Regions from separate parts of the Paenibacillus sp. J22P15 genome, predicted to be linked through region 1. Evidence: riboswitches for the same ligand, from Rfam matches in the RefSeq annotation. Region 1 holds a riboswitch; each other region holds the start of a gene.

Region 1 (7,886 bases):
GCTAGCGGATCAGGTTGTCCTAATGGCCTATGAGTTTACCTATGCAGAAGACGGGCTTCCATCTGCTCCGCTTACACTAGTGGGCGATTCTGTACGTGATATACTTTCGTATATCCCAGCAGATAAGCTGCTGCTAGGTATATCCAAACAGGCTAACCAATGGACAACAAAGGCAGACGGAACCGTTGAATTTTTCCGCTCACCGTCGATTGCCGCAGTAGAAAGCCGATTAGAGGCTGCCGGTACAAAATCTGTCATGGCGCTGCCGTACTTTTTGAATCAAATCACGTTTACTGATGATAGAGGCTCGCACCTGCTTTGGTATGAGAATGAGCAAAGCATTCAAGCCAAAATGCGTTTAGCGAAAGATTTTGGACTGCGCGGTGTTGCGGTTTGGCAGATCAATCAGCTAACGGATAAAGATTGGACAGTGATCTCTTCCTTTTATAAGTAGACTCCACGTTAAATGAATGAAATACATGAGCAAATGAAAATAGGACTGAGCGGAGCTTTATGGCTGCTCTGTCCTATTTTTTTGTAACTGGATTAATGTATTATTTCGCGATGTTGGAACTCCATTGTTTCACACCCTATAGATATGGGATAATTAGTGTGAACGATCATCAGGAATGGAGCTTGTGTATGAACAAATTCAGTATTAAGAAGAAAGCGGATTTAGCGCTGCTTTTCTCAGCTATCGGAATATTAGCGGCGTTTCCCTTTCACGATACGTTTGTCGGAGGACTGTTATTTTCTCTATTTAGCGCAGCAACGATTGGCGGGCTGGCTGATTCCTTCGCGGTCAGCGCATTGTTTGGAAATCCATTGAGCATCAAATGGCCTGTCTGGATGGGGACAAACATTATTTCTCGGAATCGGGAGCGCTTGATTGGTGAGCTCGTTCAGATGGTTCAAAATGAACTGCTGACCATCCCGAACATCAGGGAAAGGCTGGACGAATACAACATCGCAGACGTTCTCGTTACTTATTTGAAGCAGCATGGCGGCGAAGAAGGCGTGAATGACATTTTGCAGCAGGTGGCTGACGATGTAATTACGACGATTGATTTGCAGGAGCTGGCTAGAACCGTACAGACCTTCCTGCTTGAGCATGCCGATGCCATACCTGTTGGGGATATTGCTGCCGATGCCGGCGATTGGACAATCAAGAACGGTTACGATGATCGCATCATCGAGTTTATTATTCCGGAGCTTATAAAAATTGTAAAATCAGCACCGTTTGGCGCTGTCATTGATCAAATTGTGAATTCTGCCATTCGTTCCTATGAGGGTGATAAGTTTAGAAGAAAACTGATTGATTTCACCGCTGGGCTGGAATCAGCGAATATTAGCGGAAGATTGCAGGAATGGCTGGTTTCTTTTTTACAGAAATTCCATTACGAAGAGCATCCGCAGCGCAAGCAAATTAAAGCTTATATCGAGCAGTTTGTAATGAGGCTTCGTACGGACGAATCATTGCGGAACAAGATAGAAGAGGGCAAAACAAGTCTGCTTAATTCGATAAAGGATGATCTTAAGTTGGATGCTTTCATACAGCGAGGACTAGAGTCCATTCGGATTACAGCGGCAGAGAACGCGGAAGGGCAGCAGGTTCGCTATCCATGGATCAAAGACAAAGTACGCGAAGGCATAAACTTTGTTGAAGGAAATACAGAGCTGCTTACACGACTTGATCAATACGTGAAGTCGACCGTGCTGAAGTGGATGGAAAATAAGCATTCTTACATTGGCCATATGGTAACCGACAAGCTGAACAGCTTCTCGGAGGAAGAGCTTATCGAGCTCGTTAAAGATAAAGCGGGACGTGACTTGCAATATATTCGAATAAATGGAATCGGAGTCGGTGCAATGATTGGCGTTGTCCTTCATCTAGCGACTTTTTGGATTGGAGGGCTTGCTTAAATGGCTATGAGAAAAAAAGCAAACCGCAGCTTAATACTGCTCGCCGCCTTGTTCATTATTGCAGCCTGTTGTTTATATGTCTTCCCAGATCAGTGGTGGACTCGAATGTTGCTTTACACGACGGAAGCAGGACTTGTAGGAGCATTGGCGGATTTATTCGCTGTAACGGTGTTGTTCCGCCATCCTTTTGGATGGAAGTGGATTCCGCATACTGCGATTATTCCCAAAAACCGAGATAAGCTGATTGAAGGCGTCGCGAATATGGTCGAGCAGCAGTTGCTTAGCAAGGATTTATTAAAAGATAAGGTGAAGCAAATTTCGCTTGTGGAGATCGGTATTTCATGGATCGACCGGCGTCCAAGCGGTATGCTTGCGGAGCAGGGCTGGAAGCTGGTATCGGGACTGCTTGTTAAGCTGGACATTAAAGGGCTTTCTATTCTTTTAGATGAGAGAGCTCGAAAAAGCTTAGGAAAGGTCAGTTTGTCTCCTTACGCTGGCAAGGCGCTCAAGTGGGTTATGAGCAAAGGTAATTTCCAAAGCTGGATCAGTCAAATCGTTGAGTTTGCAGCGGTTCGTGCAGCAGATGAACAAACGAAGGTCGTTATTCGAGAGCTGCTTGGAAAGGAAAAAGAAAAGTTCGTTAACCAAGGAAGCATTTTCTCTAAGTGGCTCAAGAAAATGGCAGTAGAAGTCGCAGAATCAACGAATGCGCTAAATCTCGACGATGCTGCAAATGTGTTATTTGACGATTTGCAGCTGCTTATTAATGATTTGCGTAATCCTCAGCATGAGCTTCGCGTTTTACTTGAGGAAATGGTATTGCAGCTGGCGGATAATTTGCAAAATCGCGAGGACGTATCGGCTGCTGTTAATGAGTGGAGAGATGAAGTCATCGAGAAAATCTCATTGCTGCCCTCCATTGAAGCGTTATTAGGTAATTTGAGACAGCTGCTAGTTAGTGAACCGGGATTGCAGCTTGCAGTACAGCAGAAACATTCCGTTAATAAATCGGATATTAAAGAACTGATCAATCAGTTTATTTTATCTTATTGGGAATGGTTCAAGGCAAATGATGAAACAAAGGGCTGGCTGGAGCAATATGTGCAAAAGTTTGTTCATAAGATGATCGATACGGAACATGCGATTATTGGGATCATCGTTCGCAAGACACTCGACAGCTTCACCGAGCAGAAGCTTGTACATTTTATCGAAAGCAAAGTCGAGACTGATTTACAGCGTATTCGTTTGAATGGAGCATATATCGGTGCGGCACTAGGTGCGGCATTTTATATTTTGCTATATGGCGTGTATGAACCGCTTTTGAATTTGTTGTAATGAGAAGCAGCTGTCCTCGAAATCACTCTATGTCGCTTTGTATGCGGCAGCAGGGTGATTTTTTTTCTATGCTTGATATGAAATAAATGAGGGTTAGGCTAGGTATTTTGTATGATTATTAATGTAAAAATTTAAAAAAATAATTATATAAATATGTATTTATTAAGGAGTTTTGATCTAATAGATTTAAAACGCATAACAATTTAGTTAAAATGGTTTAATATAGCTTAATTAACAATGGGGGCTGGAAAGATGAAGATGGGATTACGCTCGTTAACGAATAAATTTATGCTAGTGATGGCTGTTGCATTAGCTGTAATCGTAAGTGTGATATTAGTTTATGAATGGAACGCTGCACGTATAGTAATAGAAGAGCGGCTCCGCGATAAAGGTCGCGATCTTGCTTTATCTTTAGCCCGCACCCTTGAGAATGTAACCGAGCAGGACTTGAGCACGGGCATCGTGTTTCAGGATGGAACGAAATGGGATAGTGGAAAACTTAAACAAATTTTTTTTAACGATAAATTGACTGTAAATCCGTTAAGCACGGAGGTGGCTGAGAAAAGGCGGCAGGACTCAACCTACGCGGAGAAAACTGCGGTTTTGTACAATGGGGAATCTATTCCGCTCTATCAATACGAGCTGAAATATGATAGTGCATATGATCGCTATACGGATGAACGCTGGCAAGGCATTATGGATAGTTTTATGACTGATGATAATGTTATTTATGCAATGGCGACGGCCTACTCAGACAATCCATCATTCACTGGCTATATTGCAACGCATAACAGTGTTTATAGCGCTGTAGGAGAACAATCTGCGGATGCTTGGGGAGATGTAGGCTTATTAAGCCAAAATTATCGAGCCAATCGGATTTTTAATGATGAAACGGGCTACAATGCTGCCAAGAACACAAATGAGGACGATATATTTTTGCAGAAATATAACCGGCTTATTGACGGGAAAACGGTGGAAGCGTGGGATATTTCCTATCCTTTAATGATTGATGGCAAGCATTGGGGAGCCGTACGTGTCGCATTATCGAAAGAAAAGGAAGATGCGCTGATTGCAGCTGAAAGAACGAAAGTAATGATGCAATTTGGCGGATTAATGGCAGTAGTATTAGTCGTTTTATTTTTCCTGTCACAATTCATGGTGGGAAGAAAGCTTCGTAAAATCGTCCACGCTTCTGTCAATCTCAATTCCAGCGAAGCGGATCTCACTTACCGAATCGAAAACAAAGGTAATGATGAAATTACTCGTTTGGGAGAAGAAATCAATCATTTTATCGCCCATATGCAAAGCTTGATGCGGACCATTCGTAACAATGCAGCTTCGGTCTCAGATTTTGCGGGCAGGCTTGGGGTTGGTTCAAAGCAGAGCAGAGAGCTTGCTTCTCAGCTTGCTTCATCCGTAAATGAGATGGCAGCAGGCGCTGGAAACCAAGCGGATGGAGCAGTTGAGGCGGCTAGGTCAATGGAGGATATGGCGACGAGTGTTGGAAGAATTGCCTATTCTTCAAGCGTAATGTCAGAAGCATCCGGCGACATGCTGATTGCAGCGGAGCAAGGTTATTCGAAGGTTGATCATGCTGTGGGTCAAATGGAACGACTAGGCGCGGCAACTGCTTCGATATCACGAGTGATCGGCCAGCTAAATGAGCGCTCTTCAGAAATTCAAGAAATGGCAGGCACAATAGCTGCTATTGCTAATCAAACAAATTTGCTCGCTCTCAATGCTGCGATCGAGGCAGCTCACGCAGGAGAATATGGTCGAGGGTTTGCGGTTGTATCGAGTGAGATTAGAAAGCTGGCGGAGCAGGCTTCGGCTCATGCTGGTCAAATTGCAGAAACGATTGATGATGTGCTTGCGTTAACAAATAACGCCGTCAGCGCAGTAAATACGGGTGAGCAAGAAATGGAGCAAGGCTTGCACATTGTTCATAAGCTGAAGGAGTCTTTTGATACCATATGGAAGGAGTCCAGCAAGGTTGCATCACAAATCGAGGACGTGTCGGCTTCAACAGAGGAGATGGCGGCAGGCAGCGAAGAAGTAAGTGCCTCAGTCGAGACGATGGCACAAGTAGCCAAGGATACTTCAAACCATGCTGCTCAATCGGCAGTAGATACCGAACGCCAGAATCAGCTTGCTGCGGAGACGCTGCAGCTTGCATCGTCCGTAAATGAGCTTTCGGAGGAGCTTCAGCGGTCTATTAAGAGATTTAAAATCGATTAGAATACAGCTGTGAAATTCACAACTGAAAGAAAAACGTACAGAACCTTTGTCTAATCCATTCAAATTTGTTACAATGCACAAATCAAGCATTTACAATTTCATAGAATAGCTAATATGGTGCTGCCGTGAATGGTTTATTCACAAGCAGCTTAATAGGGAAGTTCGGTCAAAGTCCGACGCGGTCCCGCCACTGTATCGCTGAGCTGACTATCATGTTATCCACTGTCCAATTGTGACGGGAAGGAGATAGTCTAGCAATGAAGCGAAGCCAGGAGACCTGCCATAGGAGCGCTCTATATTTCTCACGAGGATGGGAGGGGGATGTTTATTCGTGCTTCAGCAGTAGGTGGATTCCTATGCTTTCTTGCACACGTGTCAGCCCAAACATCTTTCCACAAACGGAAAGATGTTTTTTTGTTGCTAGAAATGAGAAAAAGGGAGAGAAAACATTGCTTACATTGAAGAGATTTATGAAAAAGAGCTTGCCTGCTATTTTAAGTTTTGTATTGTTGTTTACTTTATTTTTACCTCAAGTAGGTAAAGCGGCAGATCATTCTGCGAATGCTTCATTAACAGGAATGATCGATAAGACGGTTCAATATTATAAAAATAGAAATTGGACCTTGGGTTCTTGGTGGGAAATTGTTGGCCTATGGGGTGCGGGAGAAAATTTGCAGGATGGCAGTTGGAAGCTGCCTAGTTGGAAGACCGTGGATCCTGGGCTGAAGCCTGATGATTACGACACAACTCATATCCGCTATATATTTGGATTGCTCGCTATGGGTGAAGACCCTGCGCATGCGTGGGAAACGGATCGAAATCTTTATGCGGAGCTGGCAGCGCAGCAAAATACAGATACCGGAGAAATTGGTGGAATATACAAACATGTGTGGGCGATGCTTGCACTCGACACGGGCGAAAAGCTTGGAAGTGATGTTGGCGGCTGGGATGCAACTGCCAAGAATAAGGCATTGAATTATATATTAGGCAAGGAGTCTAATGGGAAAATCGGGTATGACGCAGATTCTACGGGAATGGCTCTGCTCGCTCTTGGAAACTACCAGAGCGATAGCGCTGTTCAACAAGCAATTGTTAGAGTCAAAGCTTACTTGAAAGGAATCGCATTAAACAAAGAACAAGTTGTTTTTGGAGACAACTCCAACACTATGTCTGCTGTTGTATCGGGTTTGACAGCTATAAATGAGGATGTATTATCCAATGAATGGACCTTTAATGATAAGACGGTTCTGAATTCCTACCAAATGTTCGAAATTGGAGACGGTTCTTTTAAATGGAATATTAATTATGGCAATATTGGTATAGGTATGGCCACGGAGCAAGCACTAATTGCTCTACTTGATATTAAATATCAGAAATCAGTATGGTATCGTATTGGTGAAATTAAACTGCCTACTTCTGTTAATGTAAAGGTTAAGGTCGATGGCATTTCACAGAGCATTTATGAACAGAAAACCGTTGAACTAAAACAAAATAACGAGCCTGTGACTGCTCTCGATGCACTTAAAAAGGCGCTTACTACAGCAGCTCCACCGATCTCCTATAATATCGTAGAAAGCAGTTATGGTCCTTATGTCCAAGGTATTGCTGGACAGGAAGCGGGTTATTTTGGCGGCTGGGATGGCTGGATGTTCGAGGTTAATGGAACTGCGCCAAATGTAGGTGCAGGTGATTACGAGCTTAAGGAAAATGATGTTGTCCGCTTCTATTACAGCAGATATCCGGCTCTTTCTACGCAATTAACAATTGAGAACGGTGCTGCTAATCCAACGATTGATGTAAATCTTGTTGGCGATGAGTTCACTAATGCAGCGAACAAAATCGAAAACTGGACAATTGATACAGGGAATACGGAGCTGAAAGTAGCTTCATTAGTTCAAGATAAGAATACAGTAACGATTTCTTTCGAAGGAACAGCAACAGGCGGAGCAATTACGATTCAAGCGTTAGGCGCTGCGTTAGTAGGCAACAAAGAAAGTGATCCAATTTCTGTTGTAATTCCACGCGAAGTGAGTGATACAGCGGATCAAACAATTGATATTAATAAGAATGAAACGGTTGTTTCACTCGGAGCAGCAAGTGATGCACCGATCACGAATAATATCATTGTTACATTCCCATCAACTGCATTGCCAAAGGTAACGGCTATACGCGGCACAACTACACTGGACATTCCAGCGAATACAACTGTTACATCGACATGGGATAACAAGCTTCAGCTTCCAAAAAACTTAAGCACAGATGATAGCGGCCTAACTTCTAAGCTGAATACCGCTTTGTCTGCAGATAATAAGAAAGTGGATGCAATCGCAGTTCGAATTCAAGCAGGCGGCAACGAAAAAATACAATTCAATCAACATGTTATCCTTACC
Region 2 (7,886 bases), 340 kb from region 1:
CCCAGGCTCAAACAAATCGTATTTGCTTCTCGTCAGCATAGCTGACAATGGGAAACCGCCGCCGATTCCTTTGCCCAAAGTCATAACATCAGGTTGAATTCCGTAATGTTCAAAAGCGAAGAGCTTGCCCGTTCTGCCCATCCCAGTCTGAATTTCATCAAAGATGAGAAGCATTCCGTACATATCGCATATTTTGCGAAGCCCAAATAAATACGACTCATCGACGGAATGAACACCGCCTTCGCCCTGCACAAGCTCAAGCATGATGGCACAGGTTTGGTTGGTTACCGCTGCGAAACAAGCATCTAGGTCATTGATCGGCACATGCTTGAAGCCTTCCACCTTGGGTGAGAACAGCTCTTTCCATTTCTCCTTTCCTGTGGCAGACATCGTCGCGAGCGAGCGGCCATGAAAGCTGTTCGTTAGCGTAATAATTTCGTAAGCGCCATTCATATGGACTGTACCGTGCTTTCTTGCCAGCTTTATCGCGCTCTCATTAGCTTCTGCCCCGCTGCTTGCAAAAAAAACTTTATCCATCCCGCTGACACTGGTCAGCAGCTCGGCGAATTCGATCATAGGTCGATTGTAGTAGCCCGGGCTGGCATGGACTAACTGTGATGCTTGACGCGCCAACGCTTGCTGCAAGGCAGCAGGAGAATGTCCTAAGCTTGCAACCGCCCAGCCGCCGACAAAATCTAAATATTTTTTTCCTTCTGTGTCCCACAGGTGCATCCCTTCGCCGCGTTCCATTACGATATTTGGACGTGCTGCTGTGTATAAAACCGATTTCTCTGCTTTTCCCAACAGTTCGGCTGTCATAGCGTTTTCTGTTTGAATCATGAACATGTACCTCCCCGGTTATTCATTGCATTGTATAAATATACAACAAAGAGAATAAAAATACAATAAACAAACTGAGGACTTTCCGCGTAATGATAACGGGTTCAATATTCTAAAAATAATACGTAGATGAGGCGGGAGAGATGATGATGTGGAATGGAGATTCTTATTTAGAAAACCTTTATGAGGATGCGGTTAGTCGGCATCAAAGTCGCTCTATGCGCGAGCTTCGCAACGAGCGCAGACCGAAGTTAAAAGCTGCGCTGCGGGAGCTGATCGGACATTTCGAGCCTAATTCTGAATATGCTGCTAAGCTGCTGGAACGTGTCCAATGTGATGGATACGTTCGAGAGAGAGTAGAACTGTCGGCAACACCGGGACTCACCTTTGCAGCATATGTACTTATTCCTGACGATAGGAAGGGGCCGCTGCCTAGTGTGCTCGCGCTTCATGGTCATGGTTACGGCAGCCGGGAAATCGTAGGCTTGCAGCAAGACGGCTCACAAGATGAAGCCGAGCCAGGTATTCATCAGCATTTTGCCGTGCAGCTGGTTAAGCGAGGGATGGTCGTAATCGCGCCTGACATGATCGGCTTCGGCGAGCGAAGGCTTCATTCGGATCTTGCTCTTGACCCGTCTGCTCCAAGCTCCTGTTACAGTTTGGCGACACAGCTTATGATGCTAGGAAAGACACTCACGGGCCTTCGAGTAACCGAAGCGTTGAAAGCTTTTCACTATTTGGCATCACGACCTGAAGTCGATTCGAGCCGAATTGGACTAATGGGTTTCTCAGGCGGCGCATTGATCGGTTTTGTTGCTGCTGTACTTGAGGCTCGAATCAAAGCGATAGTTTTGACGGGTTTTACAAATACAATTAAGGACAGCCTCTTTGCTGTGCAGCATTGTATTGATAACTTCATACCTAACTTACTCGTTCATGCGGAGTTGCCGGAGCTGATTGGGTTAATTGCTCCGCGTCCGCTATTTCTCGAATCGGGTGAGCGCGATCCTATTTTTCCTGTGGCTGGATTTCGTAAAGCTTCAACTGAGATTCAATCGATCTACGAAGCTGAAGCCGCTTGGGATAAGGTGGAAATCGATATATTCCCGGGATCACATGAAATAAGCGGCCGACTTGCATATGATTGGTTGAAACGGACATTATCCTCTTAAAAAATCATCCGACATCTAATCGTTATTATCTCTCTTACGTCATATATTGCTTACGAAATTTGGTTGGAGGCAATCCTATTTGCTGCGTAAAGTAATTAGAGAAGTAAGGGACGTTTTCGAATCCAACGTATTGGGCAATTTCTGCGATTGGCCACTCTGTTTTGAGCAGCAGCAGCTTGGCTTGCTCAAGCCGATACTTGGACAAATAATCGATAGGCGTCATACTGGGGCACGCAGTTGTACCGCTCGAATGCAGATACGATTCTTAAACAGGAGAATGTTACTTTCATTCCTTATTATGCATGGGTCAATCGCGGCAAAGGCGAGATGGCAGTATGGGTGAAGGAAAGGGTATAAACTCGTGATCTTTCACACGATAATTAAGCTTATAAAATCATGAGGCCGTCTCAAAAGTATCGATAGGAGATGATGCTCCTCTCCGCTACGTTGCAGAAAGTACACTAGAAACCTGACATGATACTCGGAGAGCATGGCTACGTTGCAGAAATGCAATAGAATTAGCCTGAAATCCGACTACCAAGCTGAAAATGGTGATTTCTACTGCATAAACTGCAACGTAGCTGCGGGAGCTGCTTCTGAATGAGAATTCTATTGCACAAAGTGCAATGTAGGCGGAGATAGCGGAGTACTGGCAGTTTATCAATATGCGAGTGTCTGAAGATTTTTATTGTGATGAAGTATTGAGCGGTCGAACTTCTGTACAGAAGGTAATCGAGACGGAGAATGTACTTGCCTATCACCATGCTAGGTCAAAAAGGTCGCCGCTCAAGTACAATCCGAATATGGTGCATGCAGGACTGAACATTGGTTATCGCTAAATCGACACAATGCTTGGGGCGTATTCCCCTTCAACAATGATAAGCTAGTTTCAACTACTATTCAGGAGTACACTCATGCTCAAAAAAATAGGCTTAGCCGCTATATATGGCATTATTGCTTTTCTCATTTATCATTACGGTGATGAAATACTGACTTGGTTCCAGCAAGCTGACAATATCCCGCTGGTCGCCTTAATGGCGACACTGGTAGCGCTATTTCCAGTCATCCCATATCCCGTTATCGGAGGACTCATCGGTGCTGCACTTGGTCCTGTGTTAGGCGCGGCAGTTACATGGACAGGCTCAGCGACAGCTTCGATCGTTATGTTTCTGTTTATCAGATATGGCTATCAGGAATGGGGGATGAAGATTCTCTACCGTTATCAAAGCATCGGCAAGTTGACAGCGATGTTTGAACGGAATGCGTTCCTAACGATTATGTTCGCTCGCCTTATACCGTTCATTCCTTCCATAGCGGTCAATATGTATTCGGCATTAAGCCGAGTGTCCTTTACCGTTTATGCTTTAGCCTCATCAATCGGCAAAATCCCGGCGATGCTATTGTTCGCCATAATAGGTGATTCTCTCATGACCGACCCGAGAAATTTATTAGTCACGATTGGGGTATACGGACTGTTTTTGATGTTGTCCATTTATGTGTATCGCCGCTGGAAGCTCCAATAGATGACACTGAAATCATGAACGACCTCTTCGCAGATGATGCGTATTGAGGTCTTTTTTTTATACTGATCATCTCTCAAACGATAAATGTATGAAAAGATAATGTTTAAAATGTACTGTTTATGTTCGTAAATGTGTGATATTATAAAAACGAACATTAACAAACATAAGCGTAAGCCCGCGAGGCATGTTTTACGCTAAAAAAACTTAGGAGGCTTTTAACCAATGGAAGTACGCCATACTACAAACCCTACCGATGTAAAGCAATATGATACGGAACGTCTACGCAGTGAGTTTTTGATTGAGAGTCTGTTTGAGCAGGATCAAATCAAAATGACATATACGCATTATGACCGCATGATCGTTGGCGGAGCAGTGCCTGTAAACGAAGCTATTCTGCTTGAGGATGCAGCAACACTGAAAACAGAATATTTCTTGGAGCGCCGTGAAGTCGGTTTCTTGAACATTGGCGGACCTGCGTCCATTTCCGTGGATGGCGAGGTATATGAGCTAAGCAAGCTTGAAGTGCTTTATGTTGGTAAAGGTAAACGTGAAGTTTTGTTGTCAAGCGTTGATAAAGCGAACCCTGCTAAGCTGTATTTCTGTTCCGCACTTGCGCATAAAGAAATCGCTACACGCAAAATGACGGTGGAGGAAGCGAATCCGTCCCATCTTGGCTCACAAGAAACTTCAAATGAGCGCGTACTTTACAAATATATTCATGCAGATGGCATTCAAAGCTGCCAGTTGATGCTTGGTGTAACTAGCTTGAAAACAGGAAGCGTTTGGAATACGATGCCTTCGCACGTGCATGATCGCCGCATGGAAGCATACTTGTACTTCGATATGAATGACGATGCTCGTGTATTCCATATGATGGGCGAGCCGTCACAGACGAGACATCTTGTTGTTGCTAACGAGCAAGCAATCATCTCGCCGCCATGGTCGATCCACTCCGGTGTTGGAACTAGCAATTATACATTCTGCTGGTCGATGGCTGGCGAGAACTATACATTTACAGACATGGACGCAGTACCTGCAAGCGAGCTAAAATAGAAATATTCGCTACAGGAGGTGCACTATGCTGGCTGCCGAACGGCATCGTAAGATTATAGATAAATTGGAGCAGCTTGGAGCTGTTAAGGTATCAGAGCTAAGCGAGCTGTTCCAGGTAACAGAGAAAACGGTTCGCGAGGACCTTGAGAAGCTTGAAGAGAAGGGATTGCTCAAACGGACCCATGGCGGGGCTGTGCTTGAGCAGGAAGGCGAGGATAGTCTCTACCCGCTGCAATTCCCGAATAGCAAGCATCAAAGGGAGAAGTCGGCAATTGCTGCTTTAGCGCTCTCCTGTATCGAGCCTAATGATATTATTGCGCTTGATGCGGGAAGCACAACGCTGGAGATGGCAAAGCGTCTGCCTAATATGCCTGTTACAGTGCTCACAAATGATTTGCTTATCATCCGTGAACTAACCGCTAAGGATCAAGTCAGGCTCGTTATTCCCGGAGGCTATCGACATAATAATTTATTGATTGGCGCGGAATCGCAGGATTGGATTAAACGTTTGAATGTCCATAAGCTGTTTCTTTCCACAACCGGCATTCATCTGGAATATGGACTTACTATATTTACAGAGGAATTGGCGAAGTTGAAAAAGCTTTATATGGATAATGCCAAGATCGTGTACTGTTTAGCTGATCATAACAAATTCGATAAGGGAGCACTAATTACGTTCGCCGAGTTGAATGAAGTTGATTATATCATTACAGACGATGGCATTGATTCAGACATAGCGGCAAAGTATGAGTCACTAAATATTAAGATGATGAAAGCGGCGCTTACTGATAGCGGAAAGCGTCCAAGAGGGAGGACTTGAACCAATGGGTTTGTTTGATTTGACAGGAAAAACGGCTGTCGTTACAGGCGCAGGACGCGGACTTGGAGAAGCGATTGCGCTTGGACTAGCTGAGGCGGGTGCCGATGTGGCGCTTGTTACGAACCAAACACCTGCTGACAAAACAGCAGCAGCGGTAAGAGCGCTCGGACGTAAAGCCATTACGATTCAGGCGGATATTTCTGACCGAACGAAGCTTGCAGGTATCATTGAGCGCACAGTAGATGAACTGGGACGCATCGATATATTGGTTAACAACGCTGGTATTATTCGTCGTACACCAGCAGCTGAGCACAGCTATGAGGACTGGCAGGCTGTACTTGACGTTAACTTAAATTCGGTATTTCTTCTGTCCCAGCTTGCTGGAAAACATATGATCGAGCAGGGCTCCGGCAAAATTATTAATATTGCATCCATGCTTACTTTCCAAGGTGGAATTAACGTTCCTGGCTATACATCCAGCAAACATGCGGTTGCAGGGCTTACTAAAGCGTTAGCTAGCGAGTGGGCTGGCAAAGGTTTGCAAGTGAACGCGATTGCTCCAGGCTATATGAGTACAGATAATACAGAAGCGCTTCGCGAGGATCCAGTACGCAGTGCTCAAATATTGCAGCGCATCCCGGCAGGACGCTGGGGAACGTCGGAGGATCTCATTGGTCCGGCAGTATTCTTGGCATCTTCAGCCTCCGATTATATGAATGGCCACATTATGGCTGTAGACGGCGGCTGGTTGGTTAGGTAAGCTCAGCACCAACATCGAAAGAGCTTTTCCTTCGTAGTATAAGTTGCGATGGGAGAGCTCTTTTTTTATATGAGGTAGATTTTATTTGTCCGTAATTGTATAATACAGTTTCTACATCCGTTTAGTCTGAATTGTGTCGAGACTAGTAGATTAGTAGTATTATTACATGCTAAAAGCGGTTGTGGAGTTATATAAGATTTTCTGTTCGTTTGCATAAGAAACATTTTTATGCACAGTATTGTATATTTATTAGTTAGAGTGTATAGTTATTCGTATTGCTAGAAAAAAGCGATCAATAACTGAAATAAGTGGAAATAGGTGCTCTTGCCCCAAAGCTTGAGCTTAAAAGGGAAGTCCGGTGTAACACCGGCGCGGTCCCGCCACTGTAACAGAGGAGTCTAAGCGTGAATGCCACTGATCTTAACCGATTGGGAAGGTAAGCTTACGATGATGATACTGGAGCCAGGAGACCTGCCTATTTGAACGACACTGCTTTTACCTACGGGAGATAGGGAGGTGTTAAAGACAGGACCGCTGTTTAATTAAACGACGGGCGTCTTTACCTTTGCTACTTTAAGGTAATGACGCCCTTTTTGCGCATTCATTTCATTTTTATTACATTTATTAGGAGGAATTATAGACATGAGTAAACTACAAAACAGTGTATTGGGATATCCGCGTATCGGGGAAAATCGGGAATGGAAAAAAGCACTCGAAGCTTTTTGGAAAGGTGATTTGGAAGAAGCAGTATTTCTAAAAACGCTCGAAGGTATTCGGCTGAATAATCTGAAGCTGCAAAAGGATAAAGGGATATCGATTATTCCTGTTAATGATTTTACGTTATATGATCAAATGCTGGATACTTCGGCGATGTTTGGCCTCGTTCCAGACCGCTTTGACTATAAAGGCGGACCTGTTCCAGTAAAGACCTACTATGCAATGGCTAGAGGCACACAGGAAGCACAGGCTTGTGAAATGACAAAATGGTTCAATACAAACTATCACTATATCGTTCCTGAGCTTGCTGGCGCTGCTCCGGTCTTAACAGAGAACCGTCCGCTGCTTGCATACCGTGAAGCAAAAGAAAAACTAGGTATTGAAGGGAAACCGGTTATTATTGGGCCATACACATTCCTCAAGCTCTCGAAGGGCTATGACGCTAAGCATCTTCCGCAGCTGGTTGAGCAGTTTGTACCGTTGTATGCACAGATTCTTAAGGAGCTTGAGCAAGAAGGCGTACAGTGGGTGCAAATCGACGAGCCAATCCTTGTTACTTCCGTAACGGAGGATGAGATTAAATTGATACAATCGATTTATGCCAAGCTGAATGAAGCTGCGCCAACACTTAACATTTTGCTTCAAACGTATTTCGAAGCGGTAGAGCATTATGAAGCTGTAGTCGCGCTTCCAGTACAGGCGATCGGGTTGGATTTCGTACACGGGTTAGAAAACAACCTGAAATCACTTGAGCAATTCGGTTTCCCGCAGGATAAGCTTGCCGGTATCGGACTTGTAGACGGCCGCAACATTTGGCGCTCGGACTACAAACAAAAGCTTGCGCTGTTGCAAAAAATTACTGCAGTTATTCCCGCGGATCGTATTATCGTTCAGTCATCGAGCAGTCTGCTGCACGTACCTGTAACGGCAAAAAATGAAACAAATCTGCCAGCTGAGCTGCGTGATGCGCTGGCATTCGCAGAAGAGAAGCTGGATGAGAT
Region 3 (7,886 bases), on a different contig from region 1:
ACGCCATAGCTATAATGAACAGCCCAATGCTGGCTAGAAACCAGAGCTTTATTTTGCCCATTGTGCAATCACATCCTCTGTCGTCAACGCTTCTGGCAGCCACTCCCGCACCGTACGGTTAATAGCCGTTGTATAAAAATAATTGGTTCCAAAAAATTGCGCCGGCGCCCCTTCTGCGGATACTGCCCCATCAAACAGCATGGCGCAGCGTGTTGCATGTTCTGCAGCAAATTCGATATCATGAGTGACCATAACGATTGTTTTGCCTAATTGACGCAGCTGTTGCAGCAGCTCCGCAGTTCGTTGCTTAGCAATAGGATCAAGGCCTTTTGTCGGCTCATCCAAGCAAAGTACATCCGGCTCTCCAAGCAGTACGATTGCAAGCGCTGCCCTCTGTTGCTCCCCTCCGCTCAAATCATAAGGATGTTTTGGCAAAATTGAAGCAATCTGTAATGCATCCACTAACTTGTTTATTTTACGATCTCTATCCTCAAGCTTCGTGTAATCTGCCATTCGCTGCAATTCTTCCTCAACCGTATCATAGCTAAAGTATAGCAGCGGGTTTTGGGCCAAATAACCGACTTTAATATTTTTATCCTTCTTCAGTTTGCCGCGCTGCGGCGTTAACAAGCCAGCCATCATCTGCAGCATCGTCGTTTTCCCTGCGCCATTACCGCCGAGCACAGCCAGAAATTCATGTTTGTACACATGAAGAGACAGCTTCTTCAACACCTCTGAGCCGGCTTTCTCATACTTAAACGTGAGCTCATCACAGGCTAGCAGAAACTCCTTTTTACCCTGCGAATGACTGTTATTACTGCTCGCTAGAACGGTGTCTTTCCTATCAATACCTGCTTTGCCCGCGAGCCACTGTTTTCCTTCTCTAACGGTAATCGGAATTTGACTCGCTTCAGGCATTTCTCCAGCTAGCTGAGCAGATAAAAACAGCTTGGTTACAGAAGGCAGGTAAGGCATATCGTTCTGTGCTGCATCTGAGCCTACCAATCGGCACAACTCTCTCGGTGATGCGTCATATTTCACCTTGCCCCCATCCATCATAACGATTCGATCTGCTAGCGGAATAACATCCTCCAGCCGATGCTCACTTATAATAACCGTCATAGACATTTCTTGATTAAGACGATAAATGAATTGCAAGAATTCACGCGCCGCGACAGGATCAAGCTGTGAGGTAGGTTCATCGAGCAGGAGCAGTTTAGGCTGCAGCAGCAATACAGACGCAAGATTAATAAGCTGCTTCTGACCTCCCGATATTTCATGTACTGATTTATTTAGCAGCTCATCCAGCCCGAAGAAATGGCTCATTTCGGCAAGTCGTTTACGCATAACCGATTGATCATAACCGACATTTTCCATTGAAAAAGCGAGCTCATGCCATACCTGATCCATCACAATTTGATTTTCTGGATTTTGGAATACCATCCCAATCTGCTCTGCCGCAGCAATGGGGGATAGCTCTTCCAGCCTGATCCCATTAAAGAAAACAGAACCGGAACGTTTGCCCGTTGGCTGTGACTCTTGCTTTAAATGTCGAAGCAGCGTCGTTTTCCCGCTGCCGGATGACCCGCATAACACAACGAAATCGCCTTGATTCACGTTTAACGTAATGTTGTCGAGCGCTGCAGCCGTTGAATCCGGATAATGGAATGACAATTCATCCACATGTATTATTTCCATGATCTTCTCTCCATTTCTTCAAGTGCGACTGGCGTCAGCAGAAAAGCACAATAACTTGCATATGCAATACCTTCACCTCTATGAAACTGCATCGTTTCTAGACGCGGATAAATAGTAAGTACTCCAAACCCTTGAAACCAGCCCCAAATGCACACAATTGCCATTGCCGCCAAGAACGCTAGGACATACCAGTCTCTTCGGTCCATATGATAAATAACGTAGGAGCTTCGCTTAGCAGCGCCATATCCTCTTGCCTTCATCGAATCCGCTGTCTGCAACGCTTCCTCCAATGACCATGTCAGCAACACCCGAACGAGCAGCATACCGTCCTTACTCCGCTTCCTTAAACTGCCCTCAAGTATCGTGACACCTTTTGTCCGTTGAATAGTCGTAATTTGGCTCAACCTCCGCAAGAAGAGCGGCACGAAGCGAATCGACATTGAGGTCAACAGCGATATTCTCGGTGCGATCCTTGAAAATAAATACATCCATTTTTCCGTCGTAACTATTTTTTGAAACGATACAAATGCAAACAAAATACATAATAAAGAAAGCATCATCGTAACGCCGTACAAAATCGCTTCCAGCGTGATCGGTTGGTCCATGAAATAAAATAAAATATGTCGTCCTCGATGAGAAAATAAAGGGTTAAGAATAGCAACAGAGCCGCCCATTAGAGCATAATAGGGAAGCAGCTTCAGCAGCCGCTTCCCTTCGCCATGAATGACAATAATAACGACAATTACCGCAAGTGAAGTCACTAAGAAAGCAGGATGAAATAATAGCATGCTGAATAAAATAACACCTGCATAATAGCTGAAGCTTGTAACCGGATGTACGGAACTAAAGGCGCTATTCATCGAATTTAGCTCCTATATCCTCGCCTAGATCTATCGTATAAATCCATTCAATGACGTCGCCTTCCTTAAGCTCGTAAGCCCCCGCACTTTTGTTCGGAAACTCGCCGTTCACTTTATACATCCATCCGCTCTTAGCGCCAAAATCGAATTCATATATATTATCGATTCCTTCAATATAAGCGCCAGCCTTTGCCCCTTTATACTCCATCTGTATTTTGTTTTTTCGTGTAATTTTCTTCAATACCTCAAGGACGGTATCATCCTTCTTGATCTCAACTGCTGTTGGTGCGAGAACGGTGCCTGTCTCCTTGTCTGCGACAATAGAAATCGTGACCGTCTGTGCAGGCTGCGGCGTTTCAGCAGGCGCTGAAGGCTTCGGTGAAGCAGACTCTTCCACCTTGCTCGGCTTAACCGTCGGCTTCGAAATCGGATCATCCAACTTCGGCACATTCGTAGGCTTTGGCTTCGGTGAAGATGCTGCTTGTTTATCAGCTGGTGGCTGTGTTGCCTTGTCTTTATCCTTATCTTGATTTTCACCACCGCTAATCGGCTCCGACCCGACAGGCGCTGCCGATGGAGTCACAACCGAGGACTGCTCCGCACTTTCATCAGTCGTTTCATTTCCCTCTAGCACTTGATGGCCAGATTGCTTATTATTGGCTTGATTATTAACGTTTTGACCCGGACTAGAACAGCCTGATATTATACCGATAACCATTAGTAAAGTTAATAAGCTAAGCAGCCATCTTTTTGCGTTCATTTCCATCGTCCCTTTTCTACTCCTTTTCGTCCTAATCACAAAACTTAATAAATAAAAAAAGACCCCCTTAATGTAAGGGGATCTGCAAGTCGAATGAAAGAATAGCTGCGGCACATAAATAAAATATATGATGCGTTCTGCAAAACGATTACGCCTCCACATTCTTACCCCCCGAAGAATGAGAAACAAAATAAAAAAGGCAGGTTTCCTGGCTCGTGCGTCAACGCGCTTCCCCAGCCTTCCCATCCTACGAGCGGACAGTGGCATTTGGAGAGAAGCACTCTTCACATACAGTGGCGGGACCGCGCCGGAATAGTACCGGACTTCCCTATTAAGCAAACGAAAGCATGGTTTGTTTGCACCTTTTTTACACTTGTATTCGATTATTTAATCAATCATATCGAGATAACAGGGGTTTGTCTATACGGGATTTGAATGATTCGATCGCTAATGGCAGCGGCGAGACGACTCGTATTTGGAATAATGTCAGTTTCCACTTAATCGGAATACGGGAAAACCATACGCGCAGCTTGCTCATTTCTTCATCACATACCCAATGCCTCGAAGCGTCTGAATACAGCTCGTTTCTTCTGGGGCATCAATCTTGTTGCGTAAATATCTCACATAAACATCAACTACGTTGGTATCAACTGCTGCATCGTACCCCCACACTTTATCAAGCAGCATTTCCCGAGAAAGTACTCGGTTAGGGTTTTCCATAAAAGCGAGCAGCAGGCCATATTCCCGCTTCGTCAGCTCGATAATGTGCTCGCCTTTGCTTACGACTCTAGCATCTAAATCAACACTTAACTCGCCAAATGCCAAAACCGATCGCTGCTCCAAGGTAATTTTCTCCTGACGCCTAAATACAACGCGAAGCCGAGCGAGCAGCTCTTCAATCGCAAATGGCTTTGGAATATAGTCATCTGCACCGCTATCTAGGCCCGTTACTCGATCAGTCACACTATCTCTTGCAGTTAGCATAATAATCGGCGTAGCTTTCGTTTCACGGATGCGACGACAAACCTCAAGACCGTCCATGCCCGGCAGCATAAGATCCAACAAAATGACATCCCATTCTTCTCGCAGTGCAAGCTCCAGACCGCTATTTCCATCAAAAGCGACAGCTGTCGCAAACGATTCGTGACGCAGTTCAAGCTCGATAAATCGCGCTAAATTTTTCTCATCTTCAATTAGTAACACCTTTTTCATGGATTGATCCGCCTTTGATATCGCTATGCTTGTCTATAGCATGATTTCAACCATTGTAATTGATAATATTTCTCATCGTCAATCGTTAATTTTAAAAAAGACAGCCTCATCAATCAAGAGGCTGTCTCATTTATTTATTTCAATTAGTGCTGCTTGCTCACATGAACCCGTTTAATGAAGAAAGCAACGATCAAGCCAATAATCGCAACGACCATCGCGAAAATAAATGCATTCTGAATGCCGGCTGTCAATGCAAGCGGTGCATTGGCAGGATCAGATGGATCGGCTGCATCCTTCATAAAGCTGGTCATGCCTGAGGTCATTATGCTTACAGCAACCGCTGTGCCGATAGCGCCGGCAACCTGCTGCAACGTATTCATAATCGCAGTACCATCCGGGTACAGCTCGCGAGGCAGCTGGTTAAGACCATTTGTCTGCGAGGGCATCCATACCATAGAAATACCAATCATCAAGCAAGAGTGAAGTACAATAATCAATGTAATAGTCGATGCTGTCGTTATACCTGAGAAGAACCAGAGTGTAGCAGCAACGATGACAAGTCCTGGAATTACAAGCCATTTAGGACCAAATTTATCAAACAGGCTTCCCATGATCGGAGACATGATTCCGTTAATAAGTCCACCCGGCAGCATAATGAGACCTGCTGTCAGCGCGCTAAGTCCAAGACCGCTAATCAAATACATTGGAAGAACGAGCATGGATGATAAAATGACCATCATACAAATAAATACCATCAGTGTTCCTACAACAAACATAGGATGCTTAAATGCCCGTAAATTCATCATAGGCTGTTTCATCGTCAATTGACGAATTGCAAAAATAACGAGTGATACAATACCGACAACCATTGTAGCAATTACTTTTGTACTGCCCCATCCACCTTCACCTTCACCTGCGCTGCTGAAGGCAAACACAATGCCGCCAAAGCCGAGTGTAGAGAAGAGAAGTGATAAGATATCAATTTTCGGCTTCGTTATCGTTGATACATTTTGCATAAACATAATACCGAACAAAAGTGCAATAATAAGAAACGGAAGTGACAACCAGAAAATCCAGTTCCATGTCATATTCTCTATTAAGAGTCCTGCAATCGTTGGGCCTACAGCAGGCGCTACCATAATAACGAGACCGATAACACCCATCGCTGCTCCCCGCTTCTCAGCAGGGAAAATAATAAGGATCGTATTAAACATAAGGGGTAGCAAAAGCGCTGTACCTATAGCTTGTATAACACGCGCGGTCATAAGCACTTCAAAGTTTGGAGCGAGTGCTGCTACCAGTGTACCCAATATAGAGAAGCTTACTGCCGCAATAAATAGCTGTCTTGTCGAGAACCACTGCAGCAACAACCCTGATACCGGAACTAAAATACCGAGCGTCAACAGGTATCCCGTTGTTAACCATTGCACGGTTGGCGCCGTTATGTCGAAGACGCGAATTAAATCACTAAGTGCTACATTTAACGCCGTTTCACTAAACATACCTATAAATCCACTTAGTAATAATGAAATCATGATGGGGATTACTTTATATTGCTGACCCGTATCTTGCTTTGATGCTGTCATAGTTGCTTGCAAGCTTTCCACTCTCCTATTTTCTGTCTAACCTATATTCATGACTTCTCAAAGAGAAGGACACTTATGAATGATGTAAGGTATACATTTTGCTGAGGTTAATAGCGGTTGCGTGTCTCGGTGAGTTAGAGCCAATATGAGTGCTCCTTCCAATAGGGAAACGATAACGATTGCAACCTCACCTGCTCGCGTTTCTTCCATAACCGACTGTATGAGTTTCTCTGAAAGGAGATTTTGCCATGCAGAGAATACCCCTTGTCCCGCAGCTTTCAGCTTAACGCTAATCGTCGAGGTCTCCACAGTCTTCCAGAAGCTAAATGGCATATAACCTGCATAATCGTATTTCTCGGCGTCCGCAGCCATATCTAGAACGAAAGCCTGTATCACTTCAGAGGGCTCATCAAACTCTGCAAACTTTTTTCTCCACTTGTCAATAACAAGCTCCTTGGTACCGTACATGCATTCCAGTGCAAGCTCCTCTTTCCCATTCGGAAAATAATAATAAAGAGAGCCCTTTGGACAGTCGCTTTCCTTTATAATTTGGCTTAATCCCGTTGCATGATACCCTTTCGTAAAAAAAAAGTCTCGCTGCAGTTTCAAGTATCGCACTGCGTGTATTTGATTTTTCTGACATCCACCCTCACCTCTATTATACCAATCGGTCTATATAACAACTATAAGATTAAAACATTAATCCCTTTATCAAGTCAACCTTTTTTTATACCCAATAAGCTGAAAATCATAATAAAAACAGCCGAACGAATGTCCGGCTGCCTTCGCTATTATATAGGTTAGTTTAGAAATTAACAGCTGCTGCTGCTGCTTCCTCAAGACCTTTTGCAACAATTGCTTCCGCTTGTGCTGGAAGTTGGTTATGACCTTCAATGATAATGCTCTCAAGGTCAGTAACACCGTAGAAGCCCATTACTGTACGGATAAAGTTGTGTGCCATTTCTACAGATGCTGCAGGACCTTCGGAATAGATGCCGCCGCGTGCAGTAAGCAATACAACTTTTTTGTCCGTTACAAGGCCAACTGGACCTTCAGCTGTATATTTGAACGTTTTGCCAGCTTGTGATAGGTAGTCGATATAAGTGTGCAAAACAGCAGGAACGGTGAAGTTCCAAAGCGGGAATGCGAAAACGACTTTATCAGCAGCAAGGAATTGATCCATATATTTGCTGGATACTGCTACAGCAGCTTGCTCTTCTGGTGTTAGCTCATAACCGTTAGCTGCTTTGTAGTTACCGTTAATCATATCAGCGTTCATGTAAGGAAGCTCTTCGTTAAACAAATCAAGCTCAACTACAGTGTCTTCTGGGTGACTAGCTTTGAAGCTGTCTAGAAAAGATTGATATAGCTTAACGCTAACTGCCTGTTCAATTCCGCGGTCATTTGCTTTAATAAATAATACTGTACTCATTGTATGTTTCCCTCCAAGTTGTTTGTGTTTACTTTTTGTAAGTAGCTTTATTGTATAAAGTTTTCGCTCAACAATCATCGGTACATAGGCCGAAAAATCGACATAAAAAAACCGCCAAAGGCGGAGGTCTAGTCCTACGACTATAGTCTTAGATTGTAAAATCATTCGTTTTCCCGCATTAACTGCACAGCGTACAAAGCAGCTTGTGTCCGGTCTGTTAAATCTAATTTACTTAAAATGCTGCTCACATGTGTTTTGACGGTTTTCTCAGCCACAGTCAGTGTATTAGCAATATCTTTGTTACTCATTCCTTTGGTGAGCAGCTGCAGCACCTCTAG

Evidence for each region. A riboswitch is a leader RNA that binds a small molecule or an ion and turns the genes downstream of it on or off. The one in region 1 is predicted to bind cobalamin.
Region 2: it holds a riboswitch for cobalamin, as region 1 does, so the genes downstream of both, metE (5-methyltetrahydropteroyltriglutamate--homocysteine S-methyltransferase) here and AC0YN6_RS10920 (S-layer homology domain-containing protein) in region 1, are expected to answer to the same signal.
Region 3: it holds a riboswitch for cobalamin, as region 1 does, so the genes downstream of both, AC0YN6_RS11325 (DUF4430 domain-containing protein) here and AC0YN6_RS10920 (S-layer homology domain-containing protein) in region 1, are expected to answer to the same signal.

The regions. Positions count from the first base shown of each region.
Region 1 covers NZ_JBWDNT010000003.1:556,789-564,674, forward strand. Annotated here, with positions in the region: gene AC0YN6_RS10900 (glycosyl hydrolase family 18 protein) at 1-454, shown strand, start outside; gene AC0YN6_RS10905 (DUF445 domain-containing protein) at 643-1,923, shown strand; gene AC0YN6_RS10910 (DUF445 domain-containing protein) at 1,924-3,258, shown strand; gene AC0YN6_RS10915 (methyl-accepting chemotaxis protein) at 3,511-5,496, shown strand; cobalamin riboswitch at 5,595-5,795, shown strand; gene AC0YN6_RS10920 (S-layer homology domain-containing protein) at 5,946-7,886, shown strand, end outside.
Region 2 covers NZ_JBWDNT010000003.1:220,740-228,625, forward strand. Annotated here, with positions in the region: gene AC0YN6_RS09365 (aspartate aminotransferase family protein) at 1-840, opposite strand, end outside; gene AC0YN6_RS09370 (dienelactone hydrolase family protein) at 984-2,012, shown strand; gene AC0YN6_RS09375 (helix-turn-helix domain-containing protein) at 2,047-2,235, opposite strand; gene AC0YN6_RS09380 (hypothetical protein) at 2,250-2,369, shown strand; partial or broken gene AC0YN6_RS09385 (HIT family hydrolase) at 2,678-2,782, shown strand; gene AC0YN6_RS09390 (TVP38/TMEM64 family protein) at 2,927-3,535, shown strand; gene kduI (5-dehydro-4-deoxy-D-glucuronate isomerase) at 3,758-4,588, shown strand; gene AC0YN6_RS09400 (DeoR/GlpR family DNA-binding transcription regulator) at 4,614-5,408, shown strand; gene kduD (2-dehydro-3-deoxy-D-gluconate 5-dehydrogenase KduD) at 5,413-6,168, shown strand; cobalamin riboswitch at 6,468-6,661, shown strand; gene metE (5-methyltetrahydropteroyltriglutamate--homocysteine S-methyltransferase) at 6,811-7,886, shown strand, end outside.
Region 3 covers NZ_JBWDNT010000004.1:65,224-73,109, reverse strand. Annotated here, with positions in the region: gene AC0YN6_RS11340 (ECF transporter S component) at 1-61, opposite strand, end outside; gene AC0YN6_RS11335 (ABC transporter ATP-binding protein) at 49-1,698, opposite strand; gene AC0YN6_RS11330 (energy-coupling factor transporter transmembrane component T) at 1,689-2,558, opposite strand; gene AC0YN6_RS11325 (DUF4430 domain-containing protein) at 2,551-3,324, opposite strand; cobalamin riboswitch at 3,500-3,699, opposite strand; gene AC0YN6_RS11320 (response regulator transcription factor) at 3,853-4,530, opposite strand; gene AC0YN6_RS11315 (DHA2 family efflux MFS transporter permease subunit) at 4,674-6,116, opposite strand; gene AC0YN6_RS11310 (TetR/AcrR family transcriptional regulator) at 6,174-6,725, opposite strand; gene AC0YN6_RS11305 (FMN-dependent NADH-azoreductase) at 6,922-7,548, opposite strand; gene AC0YN6_RS11300 (response regulator) at 7,710-7,886, opposite strand, start outside.